3 regions of the Brevibacillus antibioticus genome follow, and region 2 is predicted to be linked to each of the others. Evidence: predicted binding sites of a transcription regulator. Region 2 holds the regulator's gene; each other region holds the start of a gene.
The links. The regulator LexA, encoded in region 2, represses DNA repair genes until DNA is damaged. The targets are predictions, from matches to a motif close to CGAACATATGTTCG.

Region 1 (10,636 bases), 440 kb from region 2:
TCACACTAATCGCAACATTTCGCAACTCGTCTAATTGAAAACTTTGTCCTAGAGACAAGTTATCCGAAACAGTGCTGTGAAATAGATGTGGATCTTGCCAAGCGCAACATATTGGCGTATTCGCGCCTTTCAAGTAATTTACATTCCCATCAGTAGGCTTGTATAAACCTGCAATAATTTGGAGCAAAGTAGACTTTCCAGACCCACTTTCTCCAACAACAGCAATTAGCTTTCCCGCTTGAACATCCAAGTTGATATTATCTAATGTTTTTTTTGTTGCCCCTGGATAGGTAAAACTAACTGAACTCATTTGAACACCATTTGCATGTGGAATAATAGTTTTATCTTCATGTAAATCTATAAATTCCCACACGCGTTTCGCTGATGCAACAGAATACTGAATTTGACTAAATAAACTATTTGCATAACGAGCAGGAAAGAAGATTAGTTCTATAGTCGCCAAAAAAGCCACCAATTCTCCAACACCCAATTCTTTTCTTTCGACAAGCCCACTTCCAACTATCAATATTAAGACATAAGCAACAATTTCTGTTGCTCCACTTACTATTCGTAATCCAGATTGTGCCAAGTCACGTTTAATCACAGCTTTATATGCAGTTTCACATGATTTTTTATAACGATCCATTGCCCATTTTCCAGCCTGAAAGCTGATAAGATCACGTATTCCCTGCGATAAACTTGACACATCTTCCATGACACTACTGATTCCATCTTGAGCACTTTTACTTAAACCTATCATTTTACGACTACTGAGGATGGGTATTAGAAGACTTACTACTAAAAATGGCACTAAATATAATGTAAGCTTGGCATCGAGACTTGAAAGTGCAATCGCTGCGCCAATAAATTGTGAAATTGCGTGTACAACCTGTGCCAATACGATTCCGTAGAGATTTGACCAGTTTGGAAGATCAGATGTCGCGTACATCCCAAGCCTTCCTGGGGGCATCTTCTCACTTTCCAGAAATGGTAGACGTATGAAGTGACGAAGAATATTCAATCGAAAATTAATTAATATGTTTTGACTAACTCTGGCCGCAAGATAATCTAAAAGGAACGAAATGGACCACGTAAGTAGCCAGGTAAGGAAATATAATGCGATATACCACTGCCACATAGCGTTGTAGTAGGAGCCCTCAACCAACTCGCTAATAATCTTTCCAAGGAGAATTGGTCTAGATATATTTAAAAGGGCAGCCAATACCCCAGCTAATACCGAGAACACTACTAGTACTTTCTCTTTTGCAAAAGGAGCTAATATTCTTTTTACATTGTGGAAACTCATTATTTCCCCCCACAGTATTAAAATGACATTTTCGATTTACTTATCCAGAAACAAGCACTTATTAATGCAATAATAGTACTTGTTGAATCTACTTCTTTCCCAGCACGCCATTTTTCTAGAAAATCAATTGTTCTTTCTCTTGAAATTATCCCTGCCTCACATAATGGACTATTTACAATCAAATTCATGATATCTGTCCAATATTTTTGTAGAGCCAAAAAAGTTAGTCGATAATAATCGCCCTGTACTCTTACAAAATCTTTTGGAAAATATTTTTTAAATATACGTTTTGTAATAACCTTTGCTTCACTTCCTTGGATTGTATAACTATATGGAAGACCAAGAATAAATTCAATTAATGGTCTATCTATGTACGGAAAGTTTAATTCGATACCAAAGTTACGTCCCAAAGCTTCAGAATCTGATATCTGTGTAATAGTACTCATGGTTCTACTTAGTTGTGTTGCATACTCAGTATTTAGTTTAATTTTTTTAATATCATTCTCCATATCTCTCATTATTGTTTTTACCTCTCCGAAATCTACCATAAAACTAGGGGTTATAAACCTATTGTGAATAGCTGGATCCCAGTTTGATATTAATGGTGGTTTCTGAGATAAATGTAATAAAGGAAACAATCCATATGACTTCAAAAACCAGAATGCTTTTAATCCACTAGCGAAGGCAGCATCTGAAGCGCTTAGTGCATGTTGCCATGCAGTTTTAATTTTCATTTGCTTTAGTAAATCTGCTATGAAGCAGTAATTTCCTTGTAATAAATGATCGGCTCCATGTCCACTTATTATGTTTTTATGACCCAATCTTTTAGCCATTTGGAATATGGGTACCCGCCAAGGATAGAAAAATAAATCTAGTGATGGTTCGTCTGGAAAATGCTCTTCAGCAAAAGTATGAATGTGAGACATAGGTAATAGTTCATCAGCCTCTACGATATTCCATGGGATATCGGCTTGTTGTGATATCATTTGAGCCTGATTACTTTCATCAAGACCCTTTAAAGCACTCCATCTATATGTAATTGAACTGTCACCAGTATGGTTTAATTGTTTATTAGCAATTAAGAGCGACGACGAGTCTAATCCACCACTACATTCGAATAGAGCGGACTGTCCCCGGTGCTTAATTAATGAGTTTTGTAATAGATTTAGGTATTGTTCAAACACCTCTGTTTCACCTATATTTTCCATTCCTGTTTTCGGATTCAATTGGTCATTAAAAAGAACTTCCGGCCTAGCGAATTTATTAAATATGATTGCCTGACCTCTGGGCACTCGATGTATCCCCTTGTATGGAGTTTCTTCCCAGCAATCAACTAAACCCATTCCTATGAAGTATCTATAGAAATATAGCGCGTCTAGTGTTTCTTTTTCCAAATGGTTTATATCAGTCGACCAACTAATCATATTGTCTCTTTGTCTCCAATAAAGAGGATACCTTCCAACTGGTCCCCGGTACATAACTATTGTTTGTTTATTTCGGTCAATTACTACTACTGAACAGTTGCCATCAACCTTTTTTAAACCATTTATTCCTTCCATATTAATTAGTTTAAGAACGTGAGAAGCCTTTAAACCTGCCCCTCTAACCGCAATTGTAAACCTCGTATCAGATTCAAGAACTTCATTCTTCTTCGAGCTTAAGAAGCAAGACTTTCCCCATAACAATAATTTGGAGGTAAAATCCGTGTTGATCAATGATTGGGTATCACCTACTTCCCCATAAAAATCGTGTAAATTATGCATATTAAAATTCTCCTATAACTTTATAGTCTTCTGGGTTTTCAACACCCATTTGTAAATCATGTGAATTAATCCAGGCATGGGATACAAATGGGCAAGATTTGATTCCAACTACAACTGTTACTTTTAAGCGATGAACTGCAGCCACAAATTTAACAGCACTGGCAACCTCTAAACATCTACATGAAATGGGCATATATTGACTGACGGTCCATATAGCATTATAAATCCTTCTAATAAGAGCTGGATTTGAACGATTAGTTTCATAACGCCAATTAATTGTCTTCATTTTAAATAATCGTAAAAGGATCCAGACCACTACTAACGAAATAATTGCCTCGATTATTAACAGAAAAGACGAAATACCACTGGATAATTTCAAGTGAAGCCCCCTTTCAAAAGATTTTTATCCCCGACAATTACCATGGTAATTGTCGGGGATATGTTATTTACAACCTTTAATCACGATGACCTGAAGCGTAGAAGTCCCCACCGTTAGAGCTTCCTCCAAAAGTAAGCTGAACAACAGAACCTAGCTTAACTAATTTTGGAGATGTATACTTTTGGGTTTCTACTGAATTATTTTGCTTTTCTATTTTCGTCATTTCGCCACCTCCTTACAGGCTGATTTATTAACTCACCTCTGCTAACTCATAGCTGCTAACAGAATAGTAATACAATTCCCTCTTATTGTAAATACTGTATTCTATGTAAAATATATACAATTATTTATTTAATAAATAACATCTAGAGTTACATGCATAGTCGTTTTATGGTTGTTGAATAAGCGTCAAATAGCCCAACTTGTCATTACAATGGGGGCTGATCTAAGCGGTAATCAAGTTTAAAAGACGCTATCCTGCAAATAAATAAGACCCTACTCAGTAGGGTCTTAAGGTCTTTCCTGGGTCCTCCAACGGGTTTGAGCATCTCTGGAATTCCATCCGTAATATTTTGAACGGAACTGTTTCATCGCAGCTTGATATTGCCCAAGGATAAGTACTGCCTCGCCATTTTGAGGGAGGGTTTCGTCATCAAGTAAATCGAGAAATTCAATTGTTGGATCGTACTTTAGTACCTCTTTGATTTCGGTGAGAACTCTGTTAATTAGGTTCACCTTTAGTTTGCTTAGTACGCCATCCTGCTTCTTTTTAGAGAACTCCCTGACTTCATGTAAATGAGATTCCAACATTGGCTCCAACATATCAAAGCGTTCAGCCTGAAGTTCTGTAGGGAGTTTTTCCTTATCTTCATTATTTTTTTTAACCATTTCATACACCCTCTCGCTCAAATCCTTGGAGCTATCTTCTTAGGGGGAGCTGTTTTGATACTTGTCTGCTCTCCCTTTACCCTCCAATACCAACTGCCTAAGTTAGAGGTGATATTATCTGACCGTAATTTCTCTAAGCAGCTTATGTATTGTGACAATATCATAACAACGTCACTGTTTGTAGGTAAGTCATCTTCCTCAAAAGAGTAAAAATCAGGAAATGGTTTCTCCTGTTTAAGGATTTTATTCGCTTCTACAATAATTTGGTTAACAAATTTAAGTTTAAATTTGTTAATTGCATCATCTGGCTTCTTCTTTGATAGAGCAGTAATTTCATTAAATAATCCCTGCAACTGTGCTTCTACTTTTTCAAAGTGACTAATATCCATATTCCCCCTCCTTTTGCGTTATGATGGACAAGATCGTGTGAACTCAATGTACTTCTTTTTTATTACTTCAATTGGTAATCTTTGCTTGCTTTCGAAAATTGTAACCATCATCTCAATGTCTTGGTCAGTAAGAGCGATGATACATCGTCTCTGTCCTGACCATAAATCAATCGTGTTTTTGAAAACACTCCTTGGTAAAGGGTTTCTTGTTACAATGATACCAAATCTACCGAAATGGTCGTTTAGGTAACGGTTAAATTGGTATATGTGGTCTCTCTCTACCTTTGCTACATTTTTTAGCTCCATAACAATCTGTCGGCTGCCATATTCATCATAAATATCTTTTAAAAAATCAAACGATCTATTGTTATAAAATACTAGGTCTCGAATTAGTACACCTGAATCTGTACGACTTTGCTCTGCAGCAAAATCCATTTGCGGATACAAGAGAGAAGCCATCAACTGAACAATATGATCTTCATATTTTTTGTCAGCATTATCCGTCTTCCCTGTTGGTAATTTCAAAATCGTAGAAAGTTTTCTTTTTGCTGAAGTAATAGGGATCGGTCTAAATAACGGGTCGTTCTTACAGTCAGCTTGCGTTCTTTCTTTTGTTGAGATATATGCTTTTACTACATCATAATTCTGCCGATTAAAGTTTAGCACCTTAACTCTTGAAGTTTCATGGTCTTCTTTACTAACCTCTTTGATGAAATAGTCTTTAAAGTAGTCTTCATAGTTAATCCAAGGAAGTACACGAAGCCATCGTTTGGGCATCAATAGAATAGGTTGTTGAGTTTCGGGATTAGAAGGTAGAAATACTTCTTCCACTATAAATTTGTTCATTTTATAGTCATAAATGTCATGAACACTGATTTTGGACATTGGAATAGAGTGTTTCTCACATTCAGACATTGTAAAATCGATAAGAAATGATTCCAAAAAATTACATGCGATATCGCTTATACGGTCACTAGATATCTGGTCAACAAAGAGCTGAATTTCCTCAAAGTGAACGAAGCCGCTTTTATTTACTTGGGGAATGTCGTTAAAAAGAGAAAGGATATTTCGAGCTGTTTTTTCTCCAATCCTTGCCCCTTTTCTCGTCTTAGACATTCCAAGACCAGCTTCATTGCATTCAGACGCACGAATTAAGATTTCAATAGCTTCCTTATCGTTCCCCTTATTCATAAGGTAGCCAAGGTGGTTAAACGCATTGACAACCGCAGTATGTAACGAGTTATCTTGCATTGAGGGTGATTTCCAGAGCAAAAAGGGATCCAAATAAAGTGGGATATCTTCATCCAAGAATGGAATAGCAAAATCAACTTCTTCTTGGGTAAACGGTAGGTTAAAGTTATCGTTTAGCCGAGGACGAACTAATGCCATTTGCTACAACTCCCATTTCATTCCATTCGTTAAAATTTGAGATCAACAAAGTCTCTGAGGTAACAAAAGAACACCTGGATGATCTTGCCCCTTCTAATGTATACACGTATAAAGGGACAGTCGACTATCGCTATTTGGTTGAACTTTCGAAGCGAGTTACTTTACTGAGGCATCTCGGTTATTCGTATTTACACTGGATTATTTCCGATATGGGAATATGTTTGGTTGAATCTGATATGTTCATTATGCTTGGAGGGCACACCTGCTTAGAACTAAAACTAACCTCAAGCAACGGTCGCATTTCATTCTCTTATCATAACTATCGTATGGTAGCATTCTTGAACTAAGCGTCAGCTTTACCGAATTTATCAAAGGAAAGCATTCTTAAATGAAAATTTTCTTCTTTCAAGGTTTTATTTTCGTTCAATAGTACTTCAATTTGAATCTTTAATTGTTTTATTCTTCTCTCTAACTCATTTCCAGTGTTAATATTGCCTGAAAATGTAGTCTCACCGGCTATTATCTCGATTTCCTGTTTTAAACGATCAAACCACTCATCAAGAAACTGTCTCGAGTCGCTGTCACTCATCCAAAGCATACGATCACTTTTCAAACCCAGTTTCTCAGCTATATACCTCGAAACCATTACTTTCGTTAATTTTATCATATTACCTTTTTAAATCCCTTTGTGAATACGATTTCGGTCTTACCATGATTTGGTCTCCTTTATTAATTCCATTGCTTCTAACAGGTGTAGGTGTTACCCTTGAGCCCTTTTGCGTTGTTATGTAGTTTTTAGCAACCTTTCGTAAGTATTTCTCCAATTTGCTTACATCTTTATTGTTTAGCCCAAAATGTCTGAACAATTTTTTAAAACTGTTGCTAATTAGAGGATTAATCTCCTCGAATTTTAATGTAAGCATCTCTTTTTCCCAATATTTTTTACCTAGCCCGTGACTGATCCTGAAGTGCCATAATAATGAATCGTAAAAGCTGCGCCTCATGTTCTTTATATGTTTCGTCATCTGGTTTATAAAATTTACATGGATAGCAATGGAGTTCGGTATGACCACAATTTAAATGAGTATGTGCTGTACAATTGTGAAGTGTCAAAGGAATAGCCGTTTCTGATTCAGATATCTCAAGAAAGTTTGGTAATTTCATCGAAATAATAATTGGATTTTTGCAGTTGTTTCTTACGCGAAAGACTCTTTTAATTATTTTACATTTGATTACCCCTCTTTTGCCTTTTGCCCAAGGTTTTGCATACAATGGTCCCAGAACTCTATTCAGGAGTTCTGGGACCATTGTTGTATTGAGAGCTTGAAGAAAAATATTAGGGTGGAAAAAATACCTGAACTGGATGATTTATCCCTTGTATTACGAACGTACATTCGATATATAATAAGAACATATTTTCGCATTAATTTGGGGGTGTCATTGTGGTGCCCGTAATAATGTTGGCGGATTGCCAATCATTTTATGCATCTGTTGAAAAGGCAGCACGTCCAGAATATCGCAATAGTCCCGTTATTGTGGCCGGAGATCCGGCTAGAAGATCAGGCATCGTCTTAGCAGCATGTCCTGTGGCCAAAAAGTTTGGAATAACTACGGCAGAAACATTGGGTCAGGCTCTCGCTAAATGTCCTGATGCAGTCGTTATACGTCCTCGCATGCAGACTTATATCGATGTATCACTAATGATTACTGAGATCTTTGAATCCTTTACAGACTTAGTTGAGCCATTTTCAATTGACGAGCAATTTTTGGATGTGACCGGATCGCTTTCTTATTTTGGATCTCCAGAAGAAATTGCAAAACGAATACAAGTCAAGGTAATGATGTCTACCGGTGTTTGGATTAGGGTGGGTATAAGTTCAACGAAGATGTTGGCGAAAATGGCAACTGACATATGGGCTAAAAAAAGTGAAACGGGTATCTTCACACTTCCTAAAAGCGATATAGATAGTCTGTTATGGCCTCAGCCCATCAACAAAATGTTCGGTGTCGGTTCACGGATGACGGCTCACTTTAACCGAATAGGCATTGCGACAATTGGCGATATAGCCAAACTTCCACTTGGTGATTTCAAACGTAGAATGAAACTTGTTATGGGTAAAAATAGTGATATACAAGCTGAATTGTATTGGCAAACTGCGAACGGCATAGACCCAAGCGCAGTTACGCCAGGCACACACGATCATCAACAAGCTATTGGACATCAAACGACTTTGCCGCGTGACTATTCCCATAAGGAGGATATCGACGTCATACTGCTTGAGTTAAGCGAAGAAGTTTGTCGCCGTTGTCGTGCCAAAGGCTACATCGGAAAAGTGGTATCCGTAGGAGCTCAAGGTGCTGACTTTGACAGACCTACGGGATTTTTTAGACAAATCACGATTGACGATCCAACCAATATAACCAATGAGGTGTTTGAAGCAGCTCGGAAGTTGTTTTATACCCATTGGGATGAACAACCGATTCGAAAACTTGGAATAGTGGTATCAAATTTGAGCCGTGATGATGAGTACCAACTTTCCTTCTTCGGTAATAGAGAAAGGTACAAAAGGCTAGAACGCACCACAGATCAAATAAAGAATCGCTACGGAAGCACAGCGATTTTGCGCGCATCATCTTTATTGGGAGCAGCACAAGCTCAAGAGCGTAGTGCGAAAATAGGAGGGCACTATAGATGAGTAAAAAACTTCAGAATAATGGACGATGGGAATCTAGTCGAATGATGCTTCCAGAACACCGAGAACAATATTTAAGCAGAAAGAATCTGCAACAAAAGCCGGTCAAACCAGAGTTACCCAGCAAAGAAGAACTTGAATTAATAAGGGATTCGGTTCTTCTGCCGATGATCTTAACGATAGTCGATAAAAACAGTACAGAAATCGGCCTCTCGTCCTATTCATTGAAAAATCTTTACCTCAAAGCTTCCCAAGTATTGATGGCACGAATCCATCTGGATCTAAGTGAGGTCAGGAAAAAACTGAAGGCAAAAAATATTAAAGTATTTCAAGAAGAACGCATAGATAGCGCGCTGTATTATCGGTTTGTGTGTCGAGGTTATGAGGATACCTTCGCTATAGTGCGTGATGTAGCACGAGCAGAAATAAGTATGCGAATTTCAAAATATGTCTCCGATATGTTCAGAAATAGCGACAACTAGACCAGCGGCTGCGGAAAGTGGTCGGTTTAAGACCACTTTTTTGAAGCAGTCTAATCAGCATTTTTGGCATCAAAAGCGCTTAGCACGTCTTTGGATAGGTTGTAAATGATCTCTATTTCTTTTAAGCTACGATTTTGAAGTAACACTTTGAGTAAGTCCAGAATCTTTTCCTTATCAGAAGGTAGTTCCGTTCCAAATAACTCAGAAGGGCTAACTTTTAAAGCAAGAATGAACCGCTCAAGGGTTTCGATTGAGATGTTCTTCTCCCCTCGCTCTACACCACCGATATATGACTGAGGTAATTTTACTTTCTCTCCCAACTGCTCTTGTGTAAGTCCACGATTTTTTCGAAGAATACGTATTTGTTTCCCGATTTGATTAATTAACCCTGCCATAAAACCACCTCTCTTAAAGAGTAGGCAAGTCATGCAGGCAATTAAATATAGTCATAACATATAAAACCAATTGATTTTAGATCTTATAAAAACTATTATTGTTGTTACCAAGATACTATAGTCATTACAGGAGAATGAAATATGGACACAACACTTCCAAATCAAGTAGTTATAGAGAATGTTCTAGTCAGTAAAATCAGAGGTAAAATTGCCTATCAGGGTAATATATCTGCGTCAACCATAATGGGATTGTATTATGTAAAGCCATATGATGATCCGTCGGGTAAAGGATATCAAAGGCCAGTCGATCAAAAAAGAAGCCACGATTTTGCAATTTATCTTTCAAAAGGAGAAGATGCACTTTTCACACCTATCCTACTCAACGCTGCATCGAAGTGGGAGTTTGTTTGTTACGATCGTGCTCGACCGGCATATGGTCGTCTAATCTGTAAAGGTAAGGCCTCTTTAATGGATGGGCAACATCGTTTAGGGGGTATAAAGCGGTACATTCAAGAAACAAATTCGGATTTAAACATCCCGTTCCTTTCCTTTCATTATCTCGATGAAGATGAGGAGATTAGGCTTTTTGATACGATTAATACAAAAGCTAAAGGCATAGGCTCCTCATTAAGTAAATATTTACGTAGAGATTCTGATGAACTTAGTTGGGTTGCAACACAGCTCTTAATCCAGAGCGGTAGCCCCTTCCATAATAATGGAAGTATCCTCGGCAAACGTAACAAAAGCAGGCATATTACACTTCAAAACTTATACCGAACATTAAGCTTGTTGTTTAAAAATCAAAAACTAAGTGTTTTCACAAAGGAGGAAAAGCTTTCTCTTGCCACATTTTATTTCTCTACAATGAAGGAATTGTTCCCTTCAGAATGGATGGACTATAAAGGCCAACGCTTAACACATATTGTATGCTTAGATGCTCTATCAATCGCAG
Region 2 (10,636 bases):
AGCTTGACCTCTAGTGTAAAGTCGTCTATCGCTTTGACCCCTACGTCCTCGTGCGATCCTTTCCCTGTGTTGAATTCCTCTGCTCCTTTAATGAAATAAAGCATATAGGCATATTCGGATGCTGTCTTCGGATCGAGATTTCTTTTCCAGGCGAACTCAAAATCATGGGCGGTTACCGAATCTCCGTTGCTCCATAGCGCATTCGACTTCAATTTGAACGTGTACGTCGTCAAATCCTCGGATACCGTATAACTGTCAGCAATTGCATTGCCTATTTTCCCATCCGGACCATAGCGAGTCAATCCTTCAAAACAGGCAGTAATGACATCAAAGGAAGTGCCATCGGAAGCAAGTCCGGGATCTGCTGTCGGAGGCTCACCACCGTCTGCATTCCAATTCAATACCATTTCTTTTCCTGTTGGCTGCACTGGTTGAGATGCCTGATCATTCGGTTTGTTCGTTCCCGTCGTTTCACTTGTACTACATCCCGCTAAAACTTGAAGCATCAAGAAGCAACTCAAAATGAAGCTCATCCTCTTTCTCATTGAGACCATCCCCCTTGATTCCATTCGATTCCATACAGCAGTAAGCGCTTTCGCTTTATCACACTACCATGATAGCGTAAGTGTAGACGAAACAAATCAGACGATATGGCGAAAAACAGATCGTGTAAAGACTCTTGTTTTGTACAAATTGTCTAATTATTTTGAATTTAATGTTGATATAAAGAAAAAACCAGTCTTTCCTTCGACTGGTTACAAGCGGTTGAAACCATTACACCGTTTCCAATAATTGCTCGACTGCTTCCAAAACGGTCTTGATATGTTGATCGCTGATGTGTCGATGCGTCGTAAAGCGAATGACGTACTCGTCAAAATCAACAGCGAGCACTCCTTTTTCCTCCAAGCGTTCTAATAAGGCAACAGCTGTTAGTCCAATCGAGCCCGTATTCACCAGCACGATATTCGTCTCAACTTGCTCGACCTGAAGTGATAGCTGGCGCAAGCCTTTTGCCAATTGCTGTGCCCTGTCATGGTCTTCTGCCAATCGTCCGGTCATCTGTGTGAGAGCGATGATACCCGGTGCTGCCAAATACCCTACCTGACGCAGCCCGCCTCCTAACTTTTTTCTCCACCATCTCGCTTCTTCGATAAAAGCACGATCTCCAGCCAAAATGGAACCAACTGGAGCACTCAGTCCTTTTGACAAGCAAATCTGAACAGTATCGGCAAAAGCGCTTAGCTCACTGACTGCAACACCTTGGGCCACAGCCGCATTGAAGAGGCGAGCACCATCCAAATGAACGGGAATACCGTGTTTTTGTGCGATATTATAGACACTCTTCATTTGCGCGACAGAGATTACCGCCCCGCCAGCGCGATTATGTGTATTTTCGAGACAGATCAATTTTGTGCGTGGAAAATGGATATTGTTGCCCCGAATCGCCTTCTCTACCTCTTCTGCACGCAAAGCACCACGTTCTCCAACCAGCGTCCGTGTTTGCACCCCTGCCAATGCCGACATAGCGCCGCCTTCATAGTAAAAAATGTGCGAATCCGCTTCCGCAATGACCTCGTCTCCGTTGACACAATGCGTCAAAACAGCGACCTGATTGCCTTGCGTGCCGCTTGTTACGAACAGGGCAGCTTCCTTTCCGAGTATTTCAGCCGCGATCGTTTCCAAACGATTGGCAGTTGGGTCCTCTCTATAAACATCATCACCAACCTCCGCTTCCGCCATTGCTCGAAGCATCTCCTCGGTTGGTTTCGTAACGGTATCGCTGCGCAAATCGATTTTCATAGATGACTTCTCCTTCCACGGTGTTGTCATTTTCTAGACATATCGTAACACTTTCAACATTGCATCCTGATTTCCCTCTTGCTAAGATGGAGGGGTAACTTACATACAGTTAGGGGATTTGACCTGTGAAACTAAAAATCACTCGTAACGCTGCCAAACAATTGACTCCAATCATCGAGGCAGAAGAAGACAAAGAATTGAAACTGCGCGTTTATATTACTCACGCTCACGGTGATCATGCACACTACGGACTCGCTCTGGACAAGCCAACAGAAGAAGATGTTGTGATCTCGACAGACAAAGAGATCGATGTGATCGTGAAAAAGGATGAGCCATTGCTGGATGGCATCATCATTGATTACCTTTTCTTGCCGGAAGAAGGTTTTGTGATTACCAACCCTTCTAAAGGTAACACAGGCGACCACTAAGCATGATACAGATAAACCCTCTGCTTTTTTACAGGCAGAGGGTTTCTTTGATGAGTAGATTCTTACTCGTCGGTCGCCATGGTGTACTGCTCAGTCCGTAAATCTTTCAGCAACGGTGAAGAAACGCCGTCAACCTGCGTCATTATAAGCCGATGGACCGGACGCGTCATCGCGACATACAATAGTTTTGCGTCCCATTCATTATTTTGATAGGCGTCCACATCCAGTATGATGACCACATCGAACTGCAAGCCTTTCGTTAAAAAAGCAGGCATGATGGTTACGCCACCTGGAAATTGGTTATCTTTGGTGCCTAACAGGGTCAAATCAGCTATTTTGTCTTGCAGGCATTTATGTGCTTTTTTACTCGCTTGAATGGTTTTCGCTACGATCGCAATCGTTTTGAAGCCTTCCGATTGGTAGGCAGCCACACGCGAAGAGATGTCCTCCCACAGTTGCGCTCGTGAACGAGTCTTGACCATGATCGGTTTATCACCATGGCGCAAAACCGGTTTTGCCAATACCGTCTCGGGCAATTCAATTTGCCGCAACACTTCATTGGCACAGCGCATGATCTCAATGGTCGAACGATAGCTTTGCGACAACGTATAATAGGAAGGAAACAGCTTTTCAAAAATCCCCTTCGTCAACTCTTCCCAGGCATGAATCCCCCGGTAGCTATGAATGCCTTGCGCAATATCTCCCACGATCGTTAGTGAGTTTCGCTTGGTTGCCAATGCTATAACGGCTATTTCTAGCGCACTCAAGTCTTGTGCTTCATCCACAACCGTATGATCAAAATGCTCTGCTTTATTCATTCCTTCAACAATATGCTGCAAGTATAGCAACGGCGCGATATCTTCCGGCTCCAATCTCTCCTCTGAAAGCAGCGCCGCACTTGACTGAGTCACATCACGCACAACTTCGTCTGAAATATCAGCAGGGACGAGCTTGCGCAGCAATTCCTCGTCAGCAATCAACTCGCGATAAGCTGTGAAGATTTCCAGTCTTGGAAACGAAGTCAGGTACGTATCCAGTATTTGCTCCAGCATTTTCTCGAATTTGTACAAGCCTTCTTTGTCCAAATCTACTTTTCGCTCTCGCAAATGGGCAAACAATTGCTTGTTCATTTCTTGTTTCAAATGCTTGCGAAGCGCTTCTACCCGTCGATGATACGGCATATTTCCGAATTGCTCCAAGAAGCATTGGCGAATAAAATCACCCGGAATGGAAAAGACTTGCTTCGTTTTGTTGTATAAAAAGCTGAGCTTCTTAAAAGGGATTCTTGTTTCGACGATATGCCGAATGTATTGCTCCAGCGCCTCCCGACAAGCGAGCGATCCTTTGAAACGAAGCCTGTTTCGCGTCATTTCTTGCTGGCGCTCATCCTGCCCCTCTTCGAAGAACAATTGAAGAGGCTTATCGGGACTCACGATTCTCCATCCCTTTGGCAGCAGAGGCTTCACAAGACGCGCTGCCCAGTCTACAAAGGTAGACTGTTGAACGTCATCGACTCCCAACTCAGGTAAAACCTCGGATATATAGGTAAGAAACATCCGGTTTGGTGCAAACACCATAAATTTTTTGGACATCATGGAATCCTGGTAGTTGTAAATCAAATAGGAGAGTCGGTGCAGCGCAATGGTCGTTTTTCCGCTCCCCGCTACTCCTTGCACAACAATAGGCCGTTCTTTTTCCGCCCGGATAATATCATTCTGCTCGGATTGAATCGTAGCGACGATGTCTTTTAACCTGCTATCGTTCGCCTGATTCAGATTGGCTGCCAAAAATTCATCAATGAAGCCCTCTTGCAAGAACTCGTCAGGATGCCCCATTTCGCGGTTAATCGTTTCTTTTACCGCTCCATCATAAATGCCGACGATCTTCCCGTCTTCGATCGCAAAATTACGCTTTAATCGAACTTCACCACGCACGATCTCGCGTCCCATCCGGTAAAACGCTTCTTTGCTCTCTCCGGAATAATAAAGACTGGCGATAGGCGCGCGCCAATCCACGACGACAGAATCAAATGTATCGCTGCGTACAATTCCGCGTTTTCCTATGTAGACCTGATCCAGCTCGTAGATTTCATCTTTCAAGAAATCTACTCTGCCGAAATAAGGCTTCTCTCGCCCCTGATCTTCAAGATAGGTCAAATCCTTTGCCTTTTTATAGTTAACGACCTGTTTCACATAGTCATCTGTTGCCTCGCGAATCTCATTGCGAAGCTGCTCCATTTCTTCGTCGATCGCTGAAATGGTTTCATCCAGTTTTTTTTGTTCCAATTCATAATCACGATGCTGTGTACTCATCTTCATTCCCCCTCACATGTATCGTGTCATTGCAAGTATCAGGACCATTGCCTAGCCAGCCAAATTCCAACCGCACAAGAAAGTAAACCGACTCCCAAACTGAGAAGAGCGTACAAAGTGCCACGTAACAAGTGGCCTTCTCCCCAAAAAGAGACCACTTCCAAGGAGAAGCTAGAGAAAGTCGTAAATCCTCCCATGACACCCGTTGCAAATAAGAGATAGAGTGTCGGAGATAAAAAGCCACGTTCTTTCCCCAGCACGAACAAGATGCCGATGATCAAAGATCCACAAACATTGGCGATCCAGGTTCCCCACGGCCATCCCGGCTGATTCGCGAGCAAAGACAATACGTAGCGCAAAAGTGAGCCAACTGCTCCTCCAACCGCCACAGCTATCCACGCCATTGCTTTCCCTCCCTGGTTATCAGAGCGTTATGTATGTCACAGAAAAAGACACCCTAGCGTCAAGCGAGGATGTCTGTCGTATCAGTAATTGTTATCTTACTGTTTTGGCTTATTTTCTTCAAGGTCTTCCACATAACGGATGGAATCCAAATTTGCTCTCAACGAAAGCTTAACGGCGTCAATGTACTTTTGGCGCAATGCTTTTTGTTCGAGCTTTTCCTCTTCGGTCAAACCTTCTTCGCGAGATTTTTTGACCAATTCGTTAATGCGTTTAATTTCTGCGTCAGATACCACTGCTGGTTCCTCCCACTCTGTAGTAGTGCCGCTTCATTATACCACATTCGAATGATCCCGCAAGACAACCGAGCACTTACGGCATATCAGGCATGATCAGAGTCTGACCCGGGTAAATCCTGTTGCTATCCAAACCGTTTGCTTCCTTGATTTCTATGATATAGTCACGAACATCTATATGCTGATCTGAGTGGCGAACAGCTAACGACCATAGGCTATCACCGGTTTGTACGATTACTTCTAACCCTTGTGGCTCCTCCATTGGCGAAGAAGCAAACACCAGTTCGGTCAGCAGATAAAAAAAGAGAGTAAATGTAATTAGAAACAAGAGAGCTTGACCTCTCGTGATACCAAAACGAACACGACGTTCTTCTTTTTTCTCGAAACGATTACGTACAGTCGATGAATTCATAATAATGGCCCCCTTGCAAACATACGTTCTGATCTCTTGTAACCTCATGATAAATGAGAACATACGTTCATGTCAACGAATAATCGAACTTATGTTTGTCGAACGCAAGCTCCCATGGTATAATACTGGAAAATATGTTCGAGAAATCAGAGGTGTCTTTTTATGTCAAAATTATCGAGTAGACAACAAGCCATCATCGAGTTCATACGAAAGGAAGTTCGCGATAAAGGGTATCCGCCTTCCGTACGTGAAATTGGAGAGGCTGTCGGACTAGCTTCCAGCTCAACGGTACATGGTCATTTAGCACGTTTGGAGAAAAAAGGCCTCATTCGTCGAGATCCTACCAAACCTCGCGCTATCGAATTGCTATCAGATGAAGATCGTTTTCAAGACAATTTTGAAGACTCTGTCGTCCGTGTGCCAGTAATCGGTAAAGTAACCGCTGGACAACCGATTACTGCCATTGAGGATGTAGAAGAATACTTCCCGCTTCCAGACAATATCGTGACTTCTGACAAGGTTTACATGCTGCGCGTCTCCGGGAACAGTATGATTGATGCTGGAATTCTCGACGGAGACTACGTCATTGTTCGCCAACAGCATGTAGCGGACAATGGTGACATTGTCGTAGCCATGACGGAAGAAGACGAAGCCACCGTCAAAAGATTTTTCAAAGAGAAGAACCACTTCCGTCTCCAACCGGAAAATGCCACAATGGAACCGATCATTCTGGAGCAAGTCACCATTCTCGGTAAAGTCATCGGTGTCTATCGCCTCATTCATTAGTTCCACGTAAAAAAGGACAGCCTCGGCTGTCCTTTGCGTTTTCTATATGTTATCTAGCGACAAAAAACCAGATGATCATCGTAACTTGCAAGATAACTTTTACGACCGCGCTGCCCAAAAATCCGATCAGTGAGCCTACCCCCGCTTTCAATGCTCGCTCCATCGACTGCTTCTGTACCATCAACTCTACGAGAACGACGAATACGAACGGCAAGATCAGCATACCAAACGGTGGAAAAACGAAAATCCCGAGGAAAATTCCGACCGCAGCAGCAATGGATGACCATTTGGATCCCCCATACTTTTTCACGAAGTACATGTTCGTCAGCAAGTCAGCACCATAAAGCAGAATACTTAGAACGACCATTCCCCACCAAAAGGAGGCCGGCAATCCCGCTCCTGGATCTGCAATGAAAAAGTGATAGAGCAAAAAGCCCGCCCACAGCAAAATCGTATCCGGTAAAACGGGCAAAAAAATTCCTGCGATGCTTAGTAAGAACAATAACACAACCACGACCCACAAAAGTATTTCCATTCACTACACTCCCTTCCTTTAGGTATACGAGTGATTGCCGATTTCGTTGCGTACTTATTCACTTTTGTCTAAACTATTTTAAAAGAAAGTAGACATGGAGGTAGTCTCATGAGAAATTGGCATGATCTCTCTTACTTGAGCAGAGGAACGATGCGCCAAAAAGCCGCATGGGAAGCGATTCAACAGACGCACATCATGGAAGTACTATCCGATTACCGTCCTGTGCTGGCCGGAACCATCCCATTGGACATTGATGTTGTGCAAAGCGATCTGGATATTATTTGCGAGAGTCATGACCTGGAACAGTTTGAGCAGGCTGTTCGTACAGCATTTGGCGGCTTGCCCGGATTTGAAGTGACACAGCTAGATGTAAAAAGTATTCCCACATGCGTTATCTCGTTTTTCACAGCTGACTTTTGGTTTGAATTGTTTGCTCAACCGGTTGCTGTCGAAAAGCAAAATGCCTATCGTCATATGGACATCGAGGCACGATTGTTAGACATAGCGGGCTTGGATGCCTACCAACATATCAGGGATCTGAAGCAAAACGGCATCAAGACAGAGCCAGCATTTGCCAGGTACTTTCAAATTCCGGGTGATGATCCATATGAGGCCTTGTTGCAATTGGAGCCGTTAACCGAACAGGAATTACGACAAAGAGTTCAGCTCCTGCGAAAGGATTGATCTTCAGAGAACATGGTTTTGATTATGTTTTATGTTGTCCCTAACAACAAAAAAACGGACTTTTTATGCGTGAGAAGTTAGCGGGAAACGAAAATGTTCTATCTCCATTTTGAACGAGGGACGAACAAATAAGACATCGTCCGTCGTTGTCATCAAAGCAGATTGGATCTTCTCATTCTCACTATCCGGCATAAAGTGAAAATGAATGATTGCTGTCTCATCTGTTACCAAATGAGAAATAACCGCTTCTATATCAACTGGCTTTTTACTTACCAAATCAAATACATGAAGTTGGTCTTCCGCCCGTTCAAATAATACGATCACATCCTGCTCTTCGACGTAATAGATCGCATCCCGAAAAACAAGCAGAAAGTAAAACATCACCAGTTGCTCACTATTCTTGACGCCCAATCGCGATGATACGGGGATTCGCTTGGCGACAAATTCCTTCATGACGAGATAATCGGCCTCGCTATCAACTTCCAGCTTGCGCAAAACCGCTTTTTGTTCCACTTGTTTTTTCAAATCGGATGCCAATAAGCAAAAACTACTTTCCTGTATTCTCTCAAATCCAAACTTCGGATAAAAATCGAGCACGGTATCATTGGCATACAAATAAATAAAATCGTATTCCTTCTCATATCTTTGAATAATATGGTTCATCAGCTTTGCTGCCAATCCTTGATTGCGATAAGCTGGATGAGTCATGACCGTTCCTACCTGGAGCGCCTCGTAGTCCTTACCATTGATGTTCACGATCATCTTACTAACGGAAGCGTTGGCAATAACCTGTTCCCCATCCAAATAGGAATAGCAAACATAGTTGTCATTCCAAAAGCCCTTGTTATACCATTCTTTAAAATCGAGCTGAAAGATCTGTTTGGCGAGCTCATTAAAGCTTTCCTTGTATGTTTCGATATGCTTGTAGTCACTAATCAATCGATATTCACCCATGTAAAACCCTCCCATCCTGTTGCTTGTGCTGGTTGTAATCATACTCCTTTTCAGCAATCCCTTCTTTCCAATAAAAAAGACCACAAGAAGAATTCTCATCACGTGAAATTTGTTTGAATGAGATATATCTTGTTCTTTCATGTGAATGAGCTGTTCCGTTTCTACATCAAAAGTACCCATCTCATTCTAACTCCATTTGCGTCCTGGGAGCATCCTGTAAATAATCGACTTTCCTTACATATCCACTTACATGTTTATAAGTATCGTTATACAAAAAAGCCGTTTTCTTATATAATTACAAATACTCCCTTTTCGAAAAGGAAAGGGAATGCCGTTTTTAAAATGGACCTCGAGGGGGTGTAACAATGGCGAATGCTCTCAATTTGCCACATACCGCAGCGGCTCATGCAAAGCCTAGAAATAGTAAGGCGATACTTTGCATGGGGTGGTCTTCCGTTTAATTAAATCATCGCCTTCCTTTGCGTATCTCATTTCCTATTTCTTGGCTTTGCCCCTTATTTTCTTATCTATAAATAAGGAGCGAGCAGAAATGAAATGTGTGAAAGCAAATTTAATCCTTCCCGAATCGTTACTCGCAGAAATTCAAAAGTACGTGCAAGGAGAAACCATTTATATTCCGAAGACAAAAGTAACCCATCAAAAATGGGGGTCGCGCACTGGCGGGAGAAAACTCCTGGATGAGCGGAATACGGCTATTAAAAGCAGCTTTCGGGCCGGAACGGCTATTTCTCAGTTAGCGGAGGAATACTTTTTGTCTACAGAGACGATTAAAAAAATCGTGTATACCAAATAGACGTTTATAAAGCACTGACGACCTTTCCATTTACGTTGTTAGTGCTTTTTTATGGCGAGTTTTTTTGGGAAATGTCCTTTCCCTTTCTCCTCTCTTGCAAACACACTAAAGTAAAGAGGAACCCACCTTACAAGACAGAACAAGGAGGAACCGCAAGATGGAACCTTTTATCCATACGCATCAATATCACTTCATTAAATCACGCGTTCAAGCAATCATGAACGCCTACGCGACCAGTACAGATATCAATGTGATTCGTGCACGAAAAGAAATCGCCCATGAAGAAATCTTTCAGTTGTTCCCAAACATAACAGAAGAACAAAAAGAGATTTTGCATCCGATTGACTCGATAAAAGAAAAGGCAGAAGGAAAGCAGTTATTGCATCAGCTTTCAACGTTTGTAATTCCATTCCCTGCTCTCACAGAGTCTTCCATTAAGAAGCTCTTTCCAAAGGTAAAGAAGCTGAAAGTCTCGAATGTCGCTGAAATCGATTTTTCAGAAATCTCTTATGTGAGCTGGCTAGACACTGCGACGGAAAAGAAATTTATTGTTGCTTACCACCAAGGAAAACTGATTGGCATACACGGACAGTTTACAAATCTAAACAAAAAAGGCGTTTGCGCGCTTTGTAATCGCTTTGAGGAAATCGGCATGTTCGTCCTTGAAGCCAAAGGTTCTGGGGATGGAACGTATTTGAAAAAAGGAAACTACATTTGTCAGGACAGTGTGACGTGCAATCAAAACATCATTTCGCTGGATAAGCTGAACGATTTTATTGCGCTGATGGTGAAATAAATCTGCACCTAAAATGAAAAAGCCGCTGGGTCTCCATGCCAGGCGGCCTTTCCTCTATGTCCCTTACTTGATCTCGTTCAGACTCTCTTCCAAACGATCCCACGTTTGGGTGATACCCTCTAGTATGCCCATGTCCATGACTGTTTTAAGGGCTTCCGCAGTTACATATTCAGAACGGCTAACCAGTTTCGTCTTGCCAACCAAATCGATGAATTCCATCATAACCTCTGTCGAAGGCATGGTATCATTTGTGTGGCCTTCTGCATCTGAAAAGTAGTCGGTATAGATGATCTTTTCCGGCTCGACAATTTCCTTATAAACGGCCTTGCCCCAAGATTCCATGCCGTAAAAATCACCTTGATTCTTATCGACGCACTTCATGCAGTAGTGCCAAACACCGCCTGGTCGGAAATCAAC
Region 3 (10,636 bases), 280 kb from region 2:
TGTTTCGCAAAACAAATCATGTTTTGTTGCACTTTTGCCCGATAGAATAAAAAAACGCCTGACGCAAAGTTGGCGCCAGACGTTTGGTAGCAAGGTTATGCCTGCGAAGATTCATCCTTGATTTCCGAGCGATATCCCTCGATGCTTTCTTCACGACGCTGATTTTTCGCTTCGAGGTTTGCTCTTTCCTCCTCGGAAATCTCGCCAGCATTAGCCGACAGGTAAGCTTCGGACTCACGAATGTTCTCTTCCGTATTGGAAATCATGTTTTGCAGCTTTTCTGCGTTGTCAGAACGGTCATCCGGCTTCGCCATAATGGATACGCCTCCTACTAAGGGTTATGTGCAACACCTTTACCATTGTGCGCCAATCATGGTTTCTTTATGTACCCGTGTTATAATAGAAGAAACGGATTAAACGAAAAAGAGGGTTTCACCTATGGCTTCCTTAGATTTGCTGGAAAGAAAGCTGCTTCGGATCATCTCTGATACCGATCCTGTCCGCCTCAAACGACAATGGGTGAAGGGGCAAAAGGTACCTGTATCCGAAGTGGAGCAGCGCATGCGAATCGATCTTCTCTTGCGCAGACTCGACAAGCTACCTGAGGCCAAGCGTCAAGAAGTGCTTGCGCTACTCAAATGGTTTAACTGGTAGAGATTAGCGGATGGACGTTCCCAGACGCCACTGGCCGTCTATCCGATTCATTTGCTTCGTATCCACAATTGCATCTTTATTCAGTGGTCCATAGATGTGTGGATACAGCAATCCATCCTTTGCAGCCTCGTATTTGACTTCCGAAGTCGTTTTCGTTTCATCGACAACGAGTACATACAACTCCTCGTCAAACTGTGCGTAGACGCGGTTTGCTACCTTTTCAAGCAGCTCGTCCCCTTTTGTCGCGTGAATAAAGCCCTCCTGCTCGTAATCGCGCGGTAAGTAATGATCCTTATCCATCCACTTTTCCCAATATGCTTTTGGTACCATGCAGTAAATGATAGAGTCTTGCATGTTTCTCCTCCAAATTTGACTATTTTTTTGGCATTGCTTTGTTCAGGTGACGCATAGCTTTATCATAGAACATCTGATCTATTTGCCCTTGATCATATCGCCATTGAATGAAGTTACGCAGAGAGTGCAAATCCACCCAGGCATCCTTCGCTTGTGGATTGCGGTCAGGTACCTCTCCTGTTATTTCACCCTCGTAGACAAGCTTCGCCATCTCGGTTGGGTGCATGCCGATCTGATAAGCGATTTGGTGTAATGCGATTTTCATGGAACCTCCCCTTGCTTTCGCATGGATACATCTTATCTCCCGTCTATTGTGCCAGTCTTTTCGAATAATGCCAAGCCCCAAGCCCTACTCCCTAAGGATGTACCTTCCTCTCTTGCGTTTTGCTACAATGAACACAGTATTACAAGGAAGGGGCGGTATCCCATCATGTCAAAACAACGAAATCAACCACGAAAGAGATGGTTCCAGCGAAAACGCATCTGGTTTCCCCTTCTTTTCATCGCATTCCTGTTTCTGGGTAACAGCTCTTATCTTGCAAAAGAGCCAGAAGGCGAGCCTTTTTTACTTGCTCACCGGGGAATGGCGCAAACCTTTCATATGGAGAACATCACCAACGAAACTTGTACGGCGGAACGGATTTATCCACCGGAGCATCCGTACCTGGAAAATACGATTCCGTCCATGCAAGCGGCTTTTGATGCAGGCGCGGACGTTGTTGAGCTCGATGTACAATGGACCAAAGACAATCGATTCGCTGTGTTTCATGACTGGACGCTCGACTGTCGGACAAATGGCACCGGTGTCACGAGAGATTATACCCTGGCCGAATTACAACAACTCGACATTGGCTACCATTATACAGCGGATGAAGGGAAAACCTTCCCTTTCCGTGGAAAAGGGATTGGTATGATGCCCTCTCTCGATGATGTGCTACAAACATTCCCTCATCGCTCGCTACTTATCCATATCAAAAGCAATGACCCACTCGAGGGGAAAGCCTTGGCGGATGTTTTGGCAACATTACCTGCCCAGCGACTGGCACAACTCTCTGTTTATGGCGGTGACGAGCCAATCGAGACATTGAAGCAACAACTGCCTCAGCTACGCGTGATGTCTATGGCGACAATGAAAAGCTGCCTGATCCCGTACATTGCAACAGGTTGGTCCAGATATGTACCGGAAGCCTGTGCGCAAACTCAATTGCATATTCCTGATCAGATTGCTCCATGGCTCTGGGGTTGGCCGAATCGTTTCATGGCCAGAATGGAAGCAAAAGACACCCGCGTGATCCTGGTCGCAGGCAGTGGAGATGTGTCGCAAGGCTTTGATGTCCCGACTGATTTAAAACGAGTGCCAGAAAGTTTTACAGGAGGAATATGGACGAACCGGATTGACCTGATCGGCCCAGCCTTTCGCGAAAACGTAGAAAAATAATGAAACGACTCTTCAATACATTCGTATATACTTATATGAAATAGACTTCCGACCTAACTAGGAGTGATTGATATGCTCAAGAAGCTATTGAAAAATTTACTCGGTAATCACTCATCTTCGCACAAGTACCGGAAATACAGCAGCAGCGATTACAAGCATCGCAGAAATTACAGCTCAAGCAATCGGTACGGTCATTCCCATCACGGCAGCTCTCATTATAAAAGAAAGCGTTCGAGCCGTAGCTTCTTCAGTAGTTAAACAATCGTTTAACAGATGAGCAGACAACAAAACTCCGCTAATCGCCAGCGGAGTTTTTTCATTTAACGAGACATGACTTCTACGAAACGATCCAGTGGCAATGCATGTACGGTTCTGTTTTTCTGGCCTTGTATCGTTTTGGCCATCAACATGGAATTCAGGATCGCTTCATTGACCGCCTCGGTCGCTGCTTCAAACAGTGCATCCAGTTGTTCGGACGGAAACATTTTCACTGTGCTCATCTGCTCGTCGCCATACGAATAGCAATTTCCTGTGGAGAAGGTCAAGAAGAAATCACCGCTGCCCTCCTCGCCAATTGCACCGAGCTGTGCCATCGCGAGTGACGCTCGTTTGGAAATGCGCTTGCATTGTGTCGGCAAGAGAGGCGCGTCTGTCGCAATCGTGACTAAGAAAGAACCGTCATTTTCAGGAGTTACCCACGGCAAAGGGACTTCATTTTCGGAGATCAGCTGGCCCACAGGAATACCATTCACTTTCAAATCGTGTCTTCTGCCAAAATTCGTCTGCACCAATGCTCCGACAGTAAAAGTGCCACATTCGGTTTCGACGATGCGTGAGGAGGTTCCGATTCCGCCCTTGAATTCAAAGCAGATCATCCCGGTACCTCCGCCCACATTGCCTTCCTCGACATGTCCTGTACGCGCTTCTACAATCGCTTCTTCCAAATCCTCATACTGTATCTGCGTCTTTTCGAGATCACTTAACCAACCATCCCATGTCTCCGCGACGATTCCATTGGAAAACGGTTCAAGCCCCTCGATTTTTCTCGTCGCACGCGCAAGATGATGATGTGCCAGCCCGAGTAAATGACTACCCGTAAATACGATCGGTGTCACGAGCGTACCCGTCTCTTCTATCCAGTGACTTCCCGTAAATTCGCCTGTACCATTAAAGGAGAAGAAACCAGCAGGAAAATGCTGCCCCTCCAATTGACCGTCGTTGGGAACAATGACGGTCAAACCCGAACAAACGTCTTCCTTTTGAATCGTTTTGTGGCCGACCCGCACACCTTTTACATCCGTAATCGCGTTAAACGCACCCGGGATTCCCGCCCCGATAAAAACGCCACATTCTCTCGCTCGTTTTCTCGTCATGTTACTCTCCTGTCATTTTTGAATCTTCCCATAAGAATAGTGTTGTAGTAATTGCCATCGGAAAGAACTTTGTCGTTTTTGAGTACCCCTTCGATTTCAAAACCAAACCGTTTGTACAGCTCAATTGCCTTCTCATTCGTTTCCATCACATTCAACGTCATTTTGGTAATGTGGTTGGCGTCTGCCCAGGCAACTGATTCTTGCAAGAGATTCTTCCCAATGCCATAACCCCAGAACTCTTGTGATACGCACACACCAAACTCAACTTTGTGGGCAAATCTGTTTAAGTAAACACCTGCACATCTAGAAAACCCGACAATCCGATCTTGTATAACAGCAACTAAAAACAAATTTCTTGCACTTTCTGCATCCGTTTTGATGATGTGTTCGAATCCTTGCACATCGATAAAAGCCTCACCTCTTTCTCTGTCCAAATTTTCAGTCTCCCCATCGATTTGCAGCCGCAGGTCCGACAATTGTTGTGCATCTGTTTCTATTGCAGAGCGAATCGTGTACGATAATCCGTTCACAGAAAGGAGTTGTTGGCTGATTAGCATCATTTTTCTCCTATTGGTAAAATTTTGGTCTTTATTCTATCATAGGTAGAAGTTTTTGTGAATCTTCTCTCTTCATATAGAGAAAGGAAATTACAATATGTTTACATAACATTTATTATGTTCATTTATACGACAAACTGTGGATATGCTACAATAAGGAAAAGGAGCGTGCTCGCATGAATTTTTCTAAATCATTTTATTATACGGTAAACCATTCCAAGGTAGAGGAATATAAGAAGGTGCTCGATCTAATGAAAATCCCCTACATCGTGGAAGCACCGATCGTCTTGCTGAATCAAGGAGCGAATGAATACTCCTTCGTTTTCCCTAACATGTCAGGTCGTCTTTATGGAATGGTGAGTAAGTTATTTCAAGCGGACGGGAAGCCCTATCCGAAGAATGGAACATAGGTAAAAAAAGGACCCAGAAACCCTGCATGAGTTGAATTTCATGTAAGGTTTCTACCTGCACTGCTATGCATGTACATTGATAATTTTCTCCATCTCGATCCATTGACTACTCGTTTGGTTTGCTAATTGAACACGCCGCGCCTTCGGGTCTACCCATTTGACCACACCCCACATGCTGCACGTATTCCCCCGCTCCCCCTCAAAGGACATACACCAGCTCACATTCAAGGAATAATTCTCTCTTGCCGAATCTCGCAGCATGTACATAAATGCCTCTCTTTCTTTGTCCGTTACTTCAAGATTGCCGTTAGCCACGCTTTTCCACCCGCCTCATCATGTGTGAGAAATTGTATTTCCATTATAGTTATTACGAACATAAGTTCGCAACCTTTTTTTCTATTCCTCATGAAGGGGTCCCGCCAACAAAACGCGAATTTCACACGCTATCGAGAAACCGTTTGGTGCATAAACAGATTGGAAAAAGAGAGGGGATAACCCATAAATGATTCCAAGGAAATCATAACGATTGATGAAGTTATCGAGATTTTGGAAGGGAATATTCACGAATTCCAAGTGTATCTGCAAACGATCAAAATAGACTCGAAAGACCCAGATTACGCTTATATGGTCGGCCAGACAAGTGGTTTGCTACTGGCTCAGACATTGCTGCATCAGCTACAAAGACATCAAAATGACAAAGCCTGAGTAAACCTCAAAACCTTGATTTTCCTTGGCGAACAGGAAATCGAGGTCTTTAATGCATCCCAATCCTTAGCGTGGGTTTTATGTCATTTGGTTAGCGGTACCCCAATAAGAGTACAAGTGTAGGAAAACATCAACCCTCCTTCAGTGATCTGAGGAGGGCTTTAGTATTACATCAACATTAATTCTACTTGTTGTGCCTTCGAGAAATGGCTAGGATATCAAAAAGAGAGATAATGATGAAGAAAATTATTCCCCCCATTAAAGTTTCTCTTATCTCTAGTTGAAATTGAAAAAAATACGGAAGGGCAATTAAAATAAGAGCCGCTAATATGTTCCAAAGTAATTTTGTTCTGACATATTCACGAATATAACCCAAGCAAATCAATCCTCCTTGGAAATCTGGGTGGTTATTGAAAAATAAATGTGCATTCCATTAGTCCATTTTAGGAATTAATAGAATGCACATTTTTATATGACAACTCTAGCATGCGGAGTGCCAGCGTGTTGGTACGTATGCGTAGCAATCAAGATAAACTCCACAACCTTCATCTTGATTTAAAAACGCATAGAGAGATAATGCGGCTGCGGCAGAAGTCCAAGTTGAAAACCAGCTTGGTGGTCTCTTACCATTTTTCTCCATCAAATATTGAATGGTTCCAATTGCTCCGCCTACAGTAATACCAGCTTTAAGTCCAATGTCCTTTTTTAGATCCTCAATAAATTGATGTGACCAATAAATTTGAAGCCCCCACCAAGTAAAATCATAATCCCAATATTTGCTATGCTTAATGGCAGATGGAGAGACTTTATTTGATTCAGATTTACTGTTTGCGTCAACCAAGACTCCATTAGAGGCAACAAGTTCGTGTTTAAATGGAATAATTTGTTTATTTGTTTGAGTAATAATTTCTAAAGCCATCTTATATTTTTCTTTTCCCAATGCTTTTATTGCATCTGTGGACAAATAGAATTGTTTTGTCTTCTCGTCCAATTTTACATATTGCGTTACTTCTTGGATAAAACTTTGACTTATAGCCTCTTGTGTGCCAGAAAAATATTGATTGCTTTTCTCGTAGGCATAAGATGAAGGACCATTAATTGTTTGTGCGAATGTGGGAGCAGAAGTTGTTAATAGACTCAGCATTGATAATGCTAAAATGGACTTACCAAATGTTTTGGCAACTTTAGTCATACCTATTCCTCGCTTCCTAGTGATAGATATAAATTTACTTTACTCAATAGTCCGATGTTATCAAAAACCGGTTAAATCCCTCAATTATTGAGTCAAGCTCCCTTATTCTCGCTATTTCTTAGTTTTTCATTTCTTTCAACCATTTGGTAGAGTAGGCAGAGAAAGCACTCGCGTCAAGGAATTCGTTTGACCTCAGACCTTTCTCTACCTAGGCTGAAGAAAAACAAACAAACTGTGCTAATCGCAGCGTTGCTATACTCTTACGACAAATGGCTTTACTCGTTGCTGTTCCACAGCCTGTCTAAATCCTACGGGCGACAGGCCATACAAACTACCGTGAATGCGGCGTTCGTTGTAGGCCAACTACGTTCGTTGTAGGCCAACTACCAGCGAACGTGACACCACCCGCAAAGTAAAAACCAGAATAAGTTCCTAAAATAATGAGATTTGGAACTTTATTGCATCCTTTGTTTCTTAGATCACAAAATTTAATCGAAGTTCACCACTGATATGGAGTGAAGTTCCAATACCAAAAGTAAAAACGGAACTTTCATCTGATCTGGGCCTTTACTTTACCAGTAACTTACATCTACTTTGCGGGTGGTGTCACGTTTGCTGGATCAGGGCCAGGAAATCGACTTTTTTATTGTAATCAACCCCTTAGCATGCGAATTTCGCGTTTTGTTGGCTGGCCCCCATGAACGATGAGAGATAACAGGAAGTAAGAGGTTCCTCTCTAAAGCAGATGCAACAAACTGAACAATCACTTCCTGATGAAATCCTCTGTTTTTCCCTTTGATTACGTTCACTTCTTTCCTAACCTCTTCCAATACGTAGTCAAGGAATCGCGTCCGAAAATATGGGATCTGGGTCACCTCGATAAAATCCAATTCCCGGCTTACATTTGCCTTGTCCGTAATATCTTGTATGGTCCTGTCATCAAAAAAAGCCGTTTTCCAAAAATCAATTGGAAAACAGCTCTTGCTTTTAGCTTGATAGTTCCTGCGGTTGATGCTGTGGTCTTTTCTCGACCAGCTCCAAAAACTTTCCGAAGGTAGAAGCGAGTATTTGCTGAAACAGCATACCGAGAACAACGGGCAGAGCAACAGGTGCAGGAAAGTACGTGATCGCCATAACTGCCCCTGCACTAATGTTTCGCATTCCACTGTTGAAGGTTAACGTGACGATCACATCACGCTCCCATCCGAACAGTCTTGCAATCCCCCACCCCATCAAATAACCCAAAATGGCTACGAACAGTACGAGGACTGCCATCCCCACCAGTTTTGCGTCCATCATATGAAAGTAAGATGAAACCATCGAGCTATTGATCGCGACGACAACACCCATTCCCATCTTAGAAAATGGCGCTAATTTTGGTGCCAGCGTTTTTTTGACGTTTCCTTTTGATAAATGATTGAGCAGCATACCGATAAGCGACGGCAACACGATCATATAAAATAAGCCCTTCATTAGTTCAGCCAAATCCATCTCGACAGTTGCCCCTAAAAACAAGGACATCCCCACCGGAACAATCAAGGGGGAGAGCATCGTATCCAACAAAATAATGGATAGCGTCAGTGCGATGTTCCCGTAATAAATGGATGTCCACAAAAAGCTCGTGATCCCCGTGGGAATTAAGGCCGCCAACAAAAAGCCTGTGATGACATGGATATCATCTGGATAAAACAACCGGGCCATTGACCAAGCAATTAGGGGCATTAGTGCATGAAGAATCAACAAGTTAACGATTAAAGGGAGCGGTCTGGTCAGTACCTTTGCAAATTCTTTAAATCCCGAACCCAGACTGCCGGCAAATGTCATGAAGGCAAACACCCAGGGAGACAAAAAAGCAAACGGTTGCAAATGTGTCCCGGCTATTACGCCAATCGCAACACTACTTGGCGTGAGTATGGGCATGATTTTCTCAAGCAATCGATTCAGTTTGGCTAACCCGTTCATTTGATACACCTCAAGTCTCGTCCTTTGATGCTATTGATGTGAGGTATGTTATCATGAACAGATTATTGTTACAAGACTAAAGTTCATTAGTAGATTGCATACAGGTCATTTATTCGTAATTTCACCTTGCATACTTTCGTGCATGGGAGTAAAGCCTATGACGGAAAGGAGGTATTTTATGAACGGAATGGATTGGGTAGAATTTATCCGAAAAACCGAAGATAAGATGTATCACCTCCATCGAGCGATAGATGGAATCTGTAATAATCCCGACTATAAGGAATCTGTTACGACCTTGACGGAAGTGGTAAGAGATTATCAAGTCCTTGTGGAAAAAGCCAAGGGTGAATTACGCGGCATCGACCTCCATCGAGATCGAGAGCGCGCGCATCATTACGATCATGATCACCACTAGCCTATATAGACTCCCAGCCAGGGAGTTCTTCTTCGGTCATTAATCACGTAATATTCATTTTATTTTAATCATTCCGTTAAAATAAACAACAAGAACCTCACTCTACCCAAGTAGTCTGTGAGGTTTGTGAAATCGGCTAGCCCTTCATTTTCTTTTCTATTTCTTTTAAGGATTTCTTCTTCTGGCATGCTTCTTTTACATCGGTTGGCCACCGTTCGTCACTCAGCTTTTGCAAATCTTTTATCAATCGCTTGTCAGCTGTCACATGAATATTCGCATCTGGGAAGGCCTCTTTTAATTTCTTCCCGACTTCTTTTTGAATCGATTCCAGCTTGAACCGATTAAAATTCGTTACTTGAATAGCCACATCGAGCTCTTTATCGATTTGCACAACCACTATTTTGTCTATGCCCTTCACGCTAGCTGTAATCGCTCTCGCTCGCTCTTCCCACTGATAATGTCTGACGGGAACAGGCATGCACAACGACTCCGCTTGCGCTTTTTGCTTCGTTTCTGTACCAGATTGCTTCGTACACCCCGTTACGGTCAAAGCGAAAGCCAACGTCAGCATCACGAAAGTTGCCCGCACACAAAACACCTCCTGACCAAAATCACCTGTTACTAGCTTGACCTTGAACGGAGGAAGTATGTAAAAAAAATGCGGTGACTCCTCTGCATAATTTGAGTCACCGCGGACCCCAAGAACATTGCAAGTCCTATGTATAAGAATATAAAAAATCACATCGAAACGCGATAGGAGATAACTGGATATGAAATGGAACAAAAAAAAATCCCAACCAACAAAAAGTGGTTGGGGCGTACGGGGTAGTACGCGTATATCATACGTGAATAATATAATCATATAGGACTTGTATTTTGTTGACAACGAGTAATAATAGGTATTTTTACCTATAGATGGAACAAAAAAATTGCGCCGACTTTGACTGCATCATTTAGCCGGACGCGTGTAATAGAATCCCCAAGGTTGGATTATACTAGCTAGCTTGGATTACTTTTCTATTATCATGAAAACTCATCTTTCACGCCATGCGTAAATAATGGTAACGGGTGAAAATATTACCTATCAAGCTTGATCAACCATAAAAACTCTATGCTGAAGTGTGATACTTTCTATAAAAAGCACAGCCAGAAGTTGTTAATCGTGTTATGATATCCCTGTAAATTCTTGAGGAGTTGAGATGATGAATAGAGAGCAATGGACAACGGTCGATCACTATTTTACGGATAAATTACTGGAAACCGATTCTGTTCTAGACACAGTTCTTCAAGAGAACGCAGCTGCAGGGCTTCCAGCTATTGATGTAGCTCCCAATCAAGGTAAATTCCTTCATCTATTAGCACGGATCCAAGGCGCTCGTTCAATCTTGGAAATTGGCACTCTCGGTGGATACAGTACCATCTGGCTCGCCCGCGCACTCCCTGCTGACGGGCGTCTCATTACTCTTGAATATGATCCGAAGCATGCAGAAGTTGCACAATCGAACATTACCCGCGCAGGACTGGATCAGATCGTAGAAGTGAAGGTTGGACTTGCCCTTGATTCTCTTATCCAACT

Region 1: E8L90_RS04830 (DNA polymerase IV) is a predicted target of LexA. The motif match lies at 7,498-7,511, and genes of this name have one in related genera.
Region 3: E8L90_RS07665 (YolD-like family protein) is a predicted target of LexA. The motif match lies at 5,157-5,170, and genes of this name have one in related genera.

The regions. Positions count from the first base shown of each region.
Region 1 covers NZ_SZNK01000001.1:962,971-973,606, reverse strand. Annotated here, with positions in the region: gene E8L90_RS04870 (ABC transporter ATP-binding protein) at 1-1,306, opposite strand, end outside; gene E8L90_RS04865 (asparagine synthase-related protein) at 1,324-3,069, opposite strand; gene E8L90_RS04860 (lasso peptide biosynthesis B2 protein) at 3,071-3,448, opposite strand; gene E8L90_RS30110 (hypothetical protein) at 3,525-3,671, opposite strand; gene E8L90_RS04855 (hypothetical protein) at 3,959-4,336, opposite strand; gene E8L90_RS04850 (hypothetical protein) at 4,354-4,725, opposite strand; gene E8L90_RS04845 (hypothetical protein) at 4,744-6,114, opposite strand; gene E8L90_RS04840 (hypothetical protein) at 6,458-6,781, opposite strand; gene E8L90_RS04830 (DNA polymerase IV) at 7,557-8,810, shown strand; gene E8L90_RS04825 (YhjD family protein) at 8,807-9,289, shown strand; gene E8L90_RS04820 (helix-turn-helix domain-containing protein) at 9,340-9,684, opposite strand; gene E8L90_RS04815 (DGQHR domain-containing protein) at 9,826-10,636, shown strand, end outside.
Region 2 covers NZ_SZNK01000001.1:1,401,526-1,412,161, reverse strand. Annotated here, with positions in the region: gene E8L90_RS06825 (peptide ABC transporter substrate-binding protein) at 1-545, opposite strand, end outside; gene ltaE (low-specificity L-threonine aldolase) at 775-1,800, opposite strand; gene E8L90_RS06815 (HesB/IscA family protein) at 1,926-2,228, shown strand; gene E8L90_RS06810 (HelD family protein) at 2,291-4,540, opposite strand; gene crcB (fluoride efflux transporter CrcB) at 4,579-4,944, opposite strand; gene E8L90_RS06800 (DUF896 domain-containing protein) at 5,041-5,238, opposite strand; gene E8L90_RS06795 (LysM peptidoglycan-binding domain-containing protein) at 5,315-5,650, opposite strand; gene lexA (transcriptional repressor LexA) at 5,813-6,436, shown strand; gene E8L90_RS06785 (DUF456 domain-containing protein) at 6,486-6,971, opposite strand; gene E8L90_RS06780 (DUF4269 domain-containing protein) at 7,080-7,655, shown strand; gene E8L90_RS06775 (GNAT family N-acetyltransferase) at 7,719-8,609, opposite strand; gene E8L90_RS06770 (CD3324 family protein) at 9,160-9,423, shown strand; gene E8L90_RS06765 (FusB/FusC family EF-G-binding protein) at 9,581-10,219, shown strand; gene E8L90_RS06760 (SRPBCC domain-containing protein) at 10,283-10,636, opposite strand, start outside.
Region 3 covers NZ_SZNK01000001.1:1,679,694-1,690,329, reverse strand. Annotated here, with positions in the region: gene tlp (small acid-soluble spore protein Tlp) at 96-314, opposite strand; gene E8L90_RS07705 (hypothetical protein) at 439-654, shown strand; gene E8L90_RS07700 (DUF952 domain-containing protein) at 658-1,008, opposite strand; gene E8L90_RS07695 (hypothetical protein) at 1,028-1,273, opposite strand; gene E8L90_RS07690 (glycerophosphodiester phosphodiesterase family protein) at 1,439-2,446, shown strand; gene E8L90_RS07685 (hypothetical protein) at 2,519-2,704, shown strand; gene E8L90_RS07680 (P1 family peptidase) at 2,767-3,819, opposite strand; gene E8L90_RS07675 (GNAT family N-acetyltransferase) at 3,816-4,376, opposite strand; gene E8L90_RS07670 (hypothetical protein) at 4,553-4,786, shown strand; gene E8L90_RS07665 (YolD-like family protein) at 4,850-5,101, opposite strand; gene E8L90_RS07660 (hypothetical protein) at 5,973-6,683, opposite strand; gene E8L90_RS07655 (bile acid:sodium symporter family protein) at 7,671-8,645, opposite strand; gene E8L90_RS07650 (hypothetical protein) at 8,824-9,060, shown strand; gene E8L90_RS07645 (YhcN/YlaJ family sporulation lipoprotein) at 9,197-9,649, opposite strand; gene E8L90_RS07640 (O-methyltransferase) at 10,260-10,636, shown strand, end outside.